DNA from 2 places in the Pseudomonas sp. FW305-7 genome. Region 1 is predicted to be linked to the other one. Evidence: predicted binding sites of a transcription regulator. Region 1 holds the regulator's gene; the other holds the start of a gene.
What was found. Region 1 encodes sigma-54, which starts transcription at its own class of promoters, with help from an activator protein. Its sites were predicted from a motif close to ANTGGCATNNANNTTGCTNT; they were not measured.
Positions count from the first base shown of each region.

Region 2: the regulator sigma-54 is predicted to act here: its motif matches at 1,621-1,640, upstream of glnA (glutamate--ammonia ligase).

Region 1 covers NZ_JBYSZA010000003.1:155,191-160,346, reverse strand. The annotation lists gene AC3WMT_RS06010 (HPr family phosphocarrier protein) at 1-77, opposite strand, end outside; gene rapZ (RNase adapter RapZ) at 93-950, opposite strand; gene ptsN (PTS IIA-like nitrogen regulatory protein PtsN) at 953-1,417, opposite strand; gene hpf (ribosome hibernation-promoting factor, HPF/YfiA family) at 1,429-1,737, opposite strand; gene AC3WMT_RS05990 (RNA polymerase factor sigma-54) at 1,811-3,304, opposite strand; gene lptB (LPS export ABC transporter ATP-binding protein) at 3,491-4,216, opposite strand; gene lptA (lipopolysaccharide transport periplasmic protein LptA) at 4,216-4,761, opposite strand; gene lptC (LPS export ABC transporter periplasmic protein LptC) at 4,748-5,156, opposite strand, start outside.
Region 2 covers NZ_JBYSZA010000010.1:41,936-47,091, reverse strand. The annotation lists gene glnA (glutamate--ammonia ligase) at 120-1,526, opposite strand; gene thiI (tRNA uracil 4-sulfurtransferase ThiI) at 1,855-3,309, shown strand; gene typA (translational GTPase TypA) at 3,449-5,156, shown strand, end outside.

The DNA of each region.
Region 1 (5,156 bases):
GCAACCCCGACAAACTTCGCCGACGCTCGGGCATGCAAACCCAGTTTATTGATGATTTCGATTTCCAGAGCAGGCATCGCGGTGTGAATCCTTTAAGTGAGGTCGCGGTGGCGAACCTGGACATTCTTCAGGGTTTTCTGCAGGGCCTGACCCAAGCGTTCGGTCAGGTAGACGGAGCGGTGATGCCCGCCGGTACAGCCAATGGCAATGGTGACGTAGGCGCGGTTACTCGCGGCGAAGCGTGGCAACCATTTGTGCAGATAGGTGAAGATGTCCTGGAACATTTCCTCCACCTCGGGCTGTGCTGCCAGATACTCGGCCACCGGCGCATCGAGACCCGATTGTGCACGCAACTCAGGTTTCCAGTAAGGATTGGGCAGGCAGCGCACATCGAACACCAGGTCCGCATCCACCGGCATGCCGCGCTTGAAGCCGAATGACTCGACCAGGAACGCGGTGCCCGGCTCCGGCTGATTCAGCAAACGCAGCTTGATGGTGTCGCGCAACTGGTACAGGTTCAGATGGGTGGTGTTGATTTTCAGGTCAGCGAGGTCGGCGATAGGGCCGAGCAGGGCGGTTTCATCCTGAATCGCCTCGGCCAGCGAGCGGTTGGCGTTGCTCAGTGGATGGCGACGGCGGGTTTCGGAAAAACGCTTGAGCAGCGTCTCCTCGTCAGCATCCAGATACAAGACATCGCACTGGATATGCTTGCTGCGGACATCTTCAAGCAGTTCCGGAAAACGGGTCAGATGGCTCGGCAGGTTACGCGCATCGATTGAAACGGCCACCAGCGGCTGCGCCAGTTCGGTGTGAATCAGCGCCCGTTCGGCCAGTTCTGGCAGCAGGCCAGCTGGCAGATTGTCGATGCAGTAGTAACCGTTGTCCTCAAGGACATCCAGGGCGGTACTTTTACCCGAGCCGGAACGGCCACTGACGATGATCAAGCGCATGATTACTGCCCGTTTTGCTCGTCCAGTACGACCTGGTACAAGGCTTCGTTGCTCGGAGCGCTGCGCAGCTTATCGCGCACGTCCTTGCGATCGAGCATGCTGGCGATCTGGCGCAGCAACTCCAGATGGGCATCGGTAGCCGCTTCCGGGACCAGCAGAACGAACAGCAGGTCAACCGGGGCGCCGTCGATGGCATCGAAATCGATAGGGGCTTCAAGGTGCATCAAGGCGCTGATTGGCGACTGGCAACCCTTGAGGCGGCAGTGAGGAATGGCGATGCCGTTGCCGAAACCGGTAGAGCCGAGTTTCTCACGGGCGATCAGGGCCTCGAAGACATCTTGCATCTCCAGATCCGGCACTTCGCGGGCGATCAGGTTGGCAATTTGTTCGAGGGCTTTCTTTTTACTGCCGCCCGGCACGTTCACCAGGGAACGGCCGGGGGTCAGGATACTTTCAAGTCGGATCATGGAATGGGGGGTTATCGACCGGTGGCGCCCTGGAGCAGGCTCTGGGTCTTTTCCTTATGCTTTTTGAGTTGTTTATCCAGCTTGTCGGTCAAGGCGTCGATCGCCGCGTACATATCGGTATGTTCCGCATTGGCGACCACTTCGCTGCCGGGTATATGCAAGGTGGCTTCGATTTTCTGCTTCAGCTTTTCGACGCACATCGTGACTTGCACGTTGGTGATCTTGTCGAAATGTCGTTCCAGTCGTTGGAGTTTTTCCTCGATGTAGGAACGCAGAGGTTGGGTCACTTCCAGTTGGTGTCCACTGATGTTGACTTGCATACAGCTTCTCCTTCGTTGCCAGTGCATAAAGCGGCAGGCTGGATAGCCTGCCACTGGAACGCTGTAACGTGGCTTACATCAACCGCTTGCGTTCGCTCGAAGGCGCGATCCCTAAGGACTCGCGGTACTTGGCGACGGTGCGGCGAGCCACCTGAATGCCTTGTGCCTCCAGTAAACCAGCGATCTTGCTGTCACTCAACGGCTTTTTCTGATTTTCCGCCGCAACCAGTTTTTTGATGATCGCGCGGATCGCCGTGGACGAGCATTCACCGCCTTCGGAGGTGCTGACGTGGCTGGAGAAAAAGTATTTCAGTTCATAAATACCGCGCGGGGTATGCATGAATTTCTGTGTGGTCACCCGGGAAATCGTCGATTCATGCATGCCGACCGCTTCGGCGATGTCATGCAGGACCAGCGGCTTCATGGCTTCGTCGCCGTATTCCAGGAAGCCGCGCTGATGCTCGACGATCTGGGTGGCCACTTTCATCAGGGTTTCGTTGCGGCTTTGCAGGCTTTTGATGAACCAGCGAGCTTCCTGCAACTGATTGCGCATGAAAGTGTTGTCGGCGCTGGTATCGGCGCGACGCACGAAACCGGCGTACTGGGCGTTTACCCGCAGGCGTGGCACTGACTCCTGATTCAGCTCGACCAGCCAGCGCTCGTTGTCCTTGCGCACGATGACGTCCGGGACGACATACTCGGCTTCAGTGGATTCGATCTGCGAGCCTGGACGCGGGTTGAGGCTCTGCACCAGTTCGATGACCTGACGCAGCTCGTCTTCCTTGAGCTTCATGCGGCGCATCAACTGGCTGTAATCACGGCTGCCGAGCAAGTCGATGTAGTCGGTGACCAGGCGCTTCGCTTCAGCCAGCCAAGGGGTCTTGGCCGATAGCTGACGCAGTTGCAGCAGCAGGCATTCACTGAGGTTGCGGGCGCCAATGCCTGCCGGTTCGAATTGCTGGATGCGGTGCAGGACGGCTTCGATCTCGTCCAGTTCGATGTCCAGTTCCGGATCGAACGCTTCAAGAATCTCCTCGAGGGTTTCGTCCAGGTAGCCCTGATTGTTGATGCAATCGATCAGGGTCACGGCGATCAGTCGATCGGTGTCGGACATCGGTGCGAGGTTCAATTGCCACAGCAGGTGACTTTGCAGACTTTCGCCAGCGGAGGTGCGGGTGGTGAAATCCCACTCGTCGTCATCGCTGGTTGGCAGGCTGCTGGCACTGGTCTGGTAAACGTCCTCCCAGGCCGTATCGACCGGAAGCTCGTTGGGGATACGCTCGCTCCAGTCGCCGTCCTCAAGGTTATCCACCGTTGGGGCGGTTTCCTGATAGGAGGGTTCCTGGATCTCGGTGTTGGGCTTCTGTTCGGCGTTGTCGGCCAGGGGATCGGAGTTGTCGAAGTCGTCGCCTTCTTCCTGGCGTTCGAGCATCGGATTGGATTCCAGGGCCTCCTGGATTTCCTGTTGCAGATCCAGGGTCGACAATTGGAGCAGGCGGATGGCCTGTTGCAGCTGCGGTGTCATCGTCAGCTGCTGGCCCATTCTCAAGACTAGCGATGGTTTCATGGCAGGGGCTTAACACCTTATTCGCCGGCGCTATGCGCCATCCACTACAGGGCGCCGGAGCGCCAAACTTAAGCAAATTATATGCCTGAAACTGAAGTGTTTGCCTAGAGCGCTGTAACAATTAAAGCGTATTAAATCCTGCTTGAATCGATACAGCACCCGGGCGGCTCACCGGGCACTTTGCGCTTACAGGCGGAATTCGTGGCCCAGATACACTTCCTTGACCAGATCGTTGGCCAGGATGGTCGCGGAGTCACCTTCGGCGATCAGTTGACCGTCGTTGACGATGTAGGCGGTTTCGCAGATGTCCAGCGTCTCACGCACGTTGTGGTCGGTGATCAGTACACCGATGCCCTTGGCCTTGAGATGGTGGATGATCTGCTTGATGTCGCCGACCGAAATCGGGTCGACACCGGCGAACGGTTCGTCGAGCAGGATGAATTTTGGCGCAGTCGCCAGAGCACGGGCGATTTCCACCCGGCGGCGTTCACCACCCGACAGGCTCATGCCGAGGTTGTCGCGGATGTGGCTGATGTGGAATTCCTGCAGCAGGCTTTCCAGCTCTTTGCGACGGCCGGCCTTGTCGAGCTCCTGACGGGTCTCGAGGATGGCCATGATGTTGTCGGCCACCGACAGTTTGCGGAAGATCGATGCTTCTTGCGGCAGATAGCCGATACCGGCCTTGGCGCGGCCATGCATTGGCTGGTGGCTGACGTCCAGATCGTCGATCAGCACGCGACCCTGATCGGCCTGTACCAGGCCGACGATCATATAGAAGCAGGTGGTCTTGCCGGCGCCGTTCGGGCCGAGCAGGCCGACGATCTGGCCGCTGTCGATCGACAGGCTGACGTCACGCACGACCTGGCGGCTTTTATAGGCCTTGGCCAGGTGCTGAGCTTTCAGAGTTGCCATTACTGGGTTTTCTCGTCGGTTTTCTTCTTCGGCTGGATCACCATGTCGATGCGCGGACGCGACTCGGTGACCTTGCTGCCGGTAGCGCGACCGGCGCTGGCGAGTTTCTTCACGGTGTCATAGACGATTTTCTCGCCTTGAGTCGTGTTGTTGTCCTTGTCGACAACCTTGGCCTTGTCGATCAGCACAACGCGGTTTTGCGCGGCGTGGTACTGAATCGTCACGCCCCAGCCCTGAACAGGCTTGGTGTCGCCAGCGGTCTGCAGTTGTTCGAAGTAGGCGAGGTTGCCCACCGAGGTCACCACGTCGATGTCACCGGTCGGCGTGCGAGTGATGGTCACGGTGTTGCCGGTAACCTTCATCGAGCCCTGAGTGATGATGACGTCGCCTTTATAAGTGGCAATGCCATTCTTGTCGTCCAGTTGGGCGTCGTCGGCCTGGATGCGGATCGGCTGTTGCTGATCGTTCGGCAGAGCCCAGGCGCTCACGCTTCCCAGTGCTGCGCCCAGACTGAGCAAAATAGGGAGGGTTTTAACGAGCCTCATACTGTCCTCTTACGTTCGATAGCAGGTGTATCCTGCTTTCCTTCAGATACGCTTTCATTCCCACGCCAGTCGATACACCGCCAGCGCCGTCGATTCTAACGGGTTGCTCGGTCTGCGCATATTGTTCCTGCGGGAACACGGTCATGCGCGTGGAGGTAACCAGCAAATCGCGGTTTTGCTCATCGGTGCGCTTGATGCGTACCGAATCGATCAATTCGACCTGGGTGCCGCCCGAATTCACTTCGCCGCGCTCACTGGTCACATGCCACGGAAATTCCGTCCCGCGGTACATGTTCAGGTCAGGCTTGGTGACCAGCGTGATGTCGGTCGCCTTGACGTGCTCGGCCTTGTCGGAGGTCATTTCATATTGCACTTTGCCGTCCGGCAGGTATTGC
Region 2 (5,156 bases), on a different contig from region 1:
CTTCGTCAAGGCGCCGGACGGGCGCTGAGGCGGCGGATTATCCATGGAAGCGCGGGCACAAAAAAGGCCTCCCGAAGGAGGCCTCTTTTTGTCACGCCGCGTGCTGCAGCGCTACCGGATCAGCAGCTGTAGTACAGCTCATATTCCAGTGGGTGCACGAAGGTGCGGACCTTGATTTCTTCTTCGGATTTCAGCGCGATGTAAGCGTCGATGAAGTCGTCGGAGAACACGCCGCCCTTGGTCAGGAACGCACGGCCCTTGTCCAGCTCTTCCAGGGCTTCTTTCAGGCTGCCGCAAACTTGTGGGATCTCTTTCGCCTCTTCAGGCGGCAGGTCATACAGGTTTTTGTCAGCGGCATCGCCTGGGTGGATCTTGTTCTGGATACCGTCCAGACCGGCCATCAGCAGTGCTGCGAATGCCAGGTACGGGTTGGCAGCCGGATCCGGGAAACGCGCTTCGATACGACGGCCACGTGGGCTGTTGACGTAAGGAATACGGATCGAGGCGGAACGGTTGCGAGCCGAGTAGGCCAGCATTACCGGAGCTTCGAAGCCTGGCACCAGACGCTTGTAGGAGTTGGTGGCCGGGTTGGTGAAGCCGTTCAGTGCCTTACCGTGCTTGATGATGCCGCCGATGAAGTACAGGGCGGTTTCGGACAGGCCGGCATAGCCTTCGCCAGCGAAGGTGTTCTTGCCATCTTTGGCGATGGACATGTGGACGTGCATGCCCGAACCGTTGTCGCCGTACAGTGGCTTAGGCATGAAGGTCGCGGTGCGGCCGTAAGCGTCAGCAACGTTGTGTACAACGTATTTCAGAGTCTGAACTTCGTCAGCTTTCTTCACCAGGGTGTTGAACTTGACACCGATTTCGTTCTGACCGGCAGTCGCCACTTCGTGGTGGTGAACTTCAACGGTCTGGCCCATTTCTTCCAGTGCGTTGCACATGGCAGTACGGATTTCGTGGTCGTGGTCGAACGGCGGAACCGGGAAGTAGCCACCTTTGACGCCTGGACGGTGGCCTTTGTTGCCGCCTTCGATGTCCTGGTCGGACATCCACGAACCTTGTTCGGAGTAGATCTTGAACATCGAGCCGGAAATGTCCGACTTGAACTTCACTTCGTCGAAGATGAAGAATTCTGGCTCTGGGCCAGCGAAGACGGTGTCACCGATACCGGTGGTCTTCAGGTATTCCTCGGCGCGGTGAGCGATGGCGCGTGGGTCACGATCGTAACCTTGCATGGTCGACGGTTCGATGATGTCGCAGACCAGGATCAGGGTCGCGTCTTCGGTGAACGGGTCGAGCACGGCAGTGTCGTCGTCCGGCAGCAGGATCATGTCGGAGGCTTCGATGCCTTTCCAGCCAGCGATGGAGGAACCGTCGAACATCTTGCCGACTTCGAAGAAGTCGTCTTCCAGCGCATCGCGAGCCGGCATGGTCACGTGGTGCTGAGTGCCTTTGGTGTCCGTGAAGCGCAGATCAATCCACTTGACGTCATGATCTTTGATGAGTTGAACCGACTTCGACATAGTGTCCTCCGGGTGGCTTAGGGCTTGGTAGTGGATGCCCTTAATATGGGTGATGCCGGCGCAGATAGTCTGCCAAGGCAACCTGCCTCACAAGGGAGCAAATTGCATGCCAGTGCCCCAGCATGGGTTTTTTGCCCCAAATTCACGCTTATTAAGGTGCAAACCGTCTTAAAGCGTAAATTCTCGCCCTCTAATGTGGCGTCACAATCGCAAAATGACCTGTTTTGGTGCGTGCAAAACCTTCTGCACATTAACTGGTTAAACCTTGAGCAATTTCCGCTATAATCCGCGCCCCCCTTTTTCGGCTGGCCCTGCGCGCGCTGTTTTCATGAAACTAATCGTAAAAGTCTTCCCCGAGATCACCATCAAGAGTCGACCTGTCCGGACGAAATTTATCCGCCAGTTGGCCAAAAACATCCGCGCCGTGCTCCGCGATCTGGACCCGGCTGTGGTGGTGAACGGTGTGTGGGACAACCTCGAGCTGGAAACCCGTGTTACCGACGCCAAAGCCTTGAAAGAGATGGGCGAGCGCCTGACCTGCATGCCGGGCATCGCGCACTTTCTGCAGATCGACGAGTACCCGCTGGGGGACTTCGACGACATCACCGAAAAGTGCAAACAGCACTACGGTGATGCGCTGGCCGGAAAGATTTTCTCGGTGCGCTGCAAGCGTGCAGGCAAGCATGCGTTCAGCTCGATGGACGTCGAAAAATACGTCGGCAGCAAGCTGCGTCGTGAATGCGGTGCTGCCGGAATCGACCTGAAAGCGCCGGAAATCGAAGTCCGCATCGAAGTTCGCGACAAACGGTTGTTTGTGATTCACAGCCAGCACAACGGCATCGGCGGTTACCCGCTGGGTGCGTTGGAGCAGACCCTGGTATTGATGTCCGGCGGCTTTGATTCGACTGTTGCGGCCTACCAGATCATGCGTCGCGGCCTGATGGCGCACTTCTGCTTCTTCAATCTGGGCGGGCGTGCCCACGAATTGGGCGTGATGGAAGTCGCGCATTTCATCTGGAAGAAGTACGGCAGTTCGCAACGCGTGCTATTTGTCAGTGTTCCGTTCGAAGAAGTGTTGGGCGAAATTCTCGGCAAAGTCGATAACAGTCATATGGGCGTCGTATTGAAGCGTATGATGTTGCGCGCGTCCTCGGCCATTGCCGACCGACTGCACATCGATGCGCTGGTCACGGGTGAGGCGATCTCCCAGGTGTCGAGCCAGACGCTGCCGAACCTGTCGGTGATCGATTGTGTGACTGACAAACTGGTCTTGCGCCCGCTGATTGTCGCGCACAAACAGGACATCATCGACACGGCTAACGAAATAGGCACCGCCGATTTCGCCCGGCACATGCCGGAATACTGCGGGGTGATCTCGGTTAACCCGAAGACCGCTGCCAAACGTGGCCGCGTCGAACACGAAGAGAAAGAATTCGACATGGCGGTGCTCGAGCGTGCGCTCGCCAACGCCAAACTGGTCGCCATCGATCGAGTCATCGACGAATTGGGCCAGGATTTGCAAATTGAAGAAGTCGGCGAAGCGCTGGCCGGTCAGATCGTCATCGACATCCGTCACCCGGACGCCGCTGAAGACGAACCGCTGGAGCTTGCCGGCATAGAGGTACAGACGATGCCGTTCTATGCAGTGAACGCACGTTTCAAGGAACTGGACCCTACTCGCCAGTACCTGCTGTATTGCGACAAAGGCGTGATGAGTCGCCTGCATGCCCACCATTTGCTCAGTGAGGGGCATGCCAATGTGCGCGTTTATCGACCGAGCTAAGTGCCCGGGGCTGTTTGCCTGTGGCCTGCGTCACCGGCCCCCCGACACCGCCGTCAAGCTGTAACGGCCATGCCGGACACTACTGCTAATCGCTGCCAAGACTTGTCAGCAAACCGAATCCTCTGATCGAGATACACAAGTGATCGAAAATCTACGCAACATCGCCATCATTGCCCACGTTGACCATGGTAAAACCACCCTGGTAGACAAACTCCTGCGTCAATCCGGCACCCTGGAGCGCAACGAGCTCAACGACGAGCGCGTGATGGACTCCAACGACCAGGAAAAAGAGCGCGGTATTACCATTCTGGCGAAAAACACCGCCATCAACTGGAACGGCTACCACATCAACATCGTGGACACCCCGGGCCACGCCGACTTCGGCGGCGAAGTTGAACGCGTAATGTCGATGGTTGACTCCGTTCTGCTGCTGGTTGACGCTCAAGACGGCCCTATGCCGCAAACCCGTTTCGTGACCAAGAAGGCTTTCGAAGCCGGCCTGCGTCCAATCGTGGTCATCAACAAGGTAGACCGTCCAGGCGCGCGTCCGGACTGGGTTCTGGACCAGATCTTCGACCTGTTCGACAACCTCGGTGCGACCGAAGAACAACTGGACTTCCAGGTTGTTTACGCCTCGGCCCTGAACGGCATTGCCGGTCTGGATCACACCGCCATGGCTGAAGACATGACCCCGCTGTACCAAGCGGTTGTCGACCACGTTCCGCCTCCGGCTGTTGACCGTGATGGTCCGTTCCAGATGCAGATCTCCGCTCTGGACTACAACAGCTTCCTGGGTGTTATCGGTGTTGGCCGTATCGCTCGTGGTCGCGTCAAGCCGAACACCCCGGTTGTCGCTATCAGCGCCGACGGCAAGCGCCGCAACGGTCGTATCCTGAAGCTGATGGGTCACCACGGTCTGCACCGCATTGACGTTGAAGAAGCAGCGGCCGGCGACATCGTCTGCATCAGCGGCTTCGACGAGCTGTTCATCTCCGACACCCTGTGCGACATCAACACCGTTGAGGCGATGAAGCCGCTGACCGTTGACGAGCCAACCGTTTCCATGACCTTCCAGGTAAACGACTCGCCATTCTGCGGTAAAGAAGGCAAGTTCGTGACCTCGCGTAACATCAAGGATCGTCTGGACAAAGAGCTGCTGTACAACGTTGCACTGCGCGTTGAAGAAGGCGACTCGGCTGACAAGTTCAAGGTTTCCGGCCGTGGTGAGCTGCACCTCTCGGTACTGATCGAAACCATGCGTCGCGAAGGCTTCGAGCTGGCCCTGGGCCGTCCTGAAGTGATCATCCGTGAAGTTGACGGCGTGAAGCAGGAACCGTTCGAAAACGTGACCATCGACATCCCTGAAGAATCGCAGGGCAAGGTCATGGAAGAGATGGGTCTGCGTAAGGGCGACCTGAGCAACATGGTGCCGGATGGCAAGGGCCGTGTTCGTCTGGAATACAACATCCCTGCTCGCGGTCTGATCGGTTTCCGTAACCAGTTCCTGACCCTGACCAACGGTGCTGGCATCCTGACCTCGATCTTCGACCGTTACGCTCCAGTGAAGTCGGGCCACATGTCCGGCCGTCAGAACGGCGTTCTGGTTTCGGTTGAAACCGGCAAGGCACTGACCTACTCGCTGGAAACCCTGCAGGCTCGTGGCAAGCTGTTCGTAGAACACGGCCAGGAGATCTACAACGGTCAAATCGTTGGTCAGAACAGCCGCGACAACGACCTGGGTGTGAACCCAACCAAAGGCAAGAAGCTCGACAACATGCGTGCTTCGGGTAAAGACGAAACCATCGCTCTGGTACCACCTGTTCGCTTTACTCTAGAACAGGCTCTGG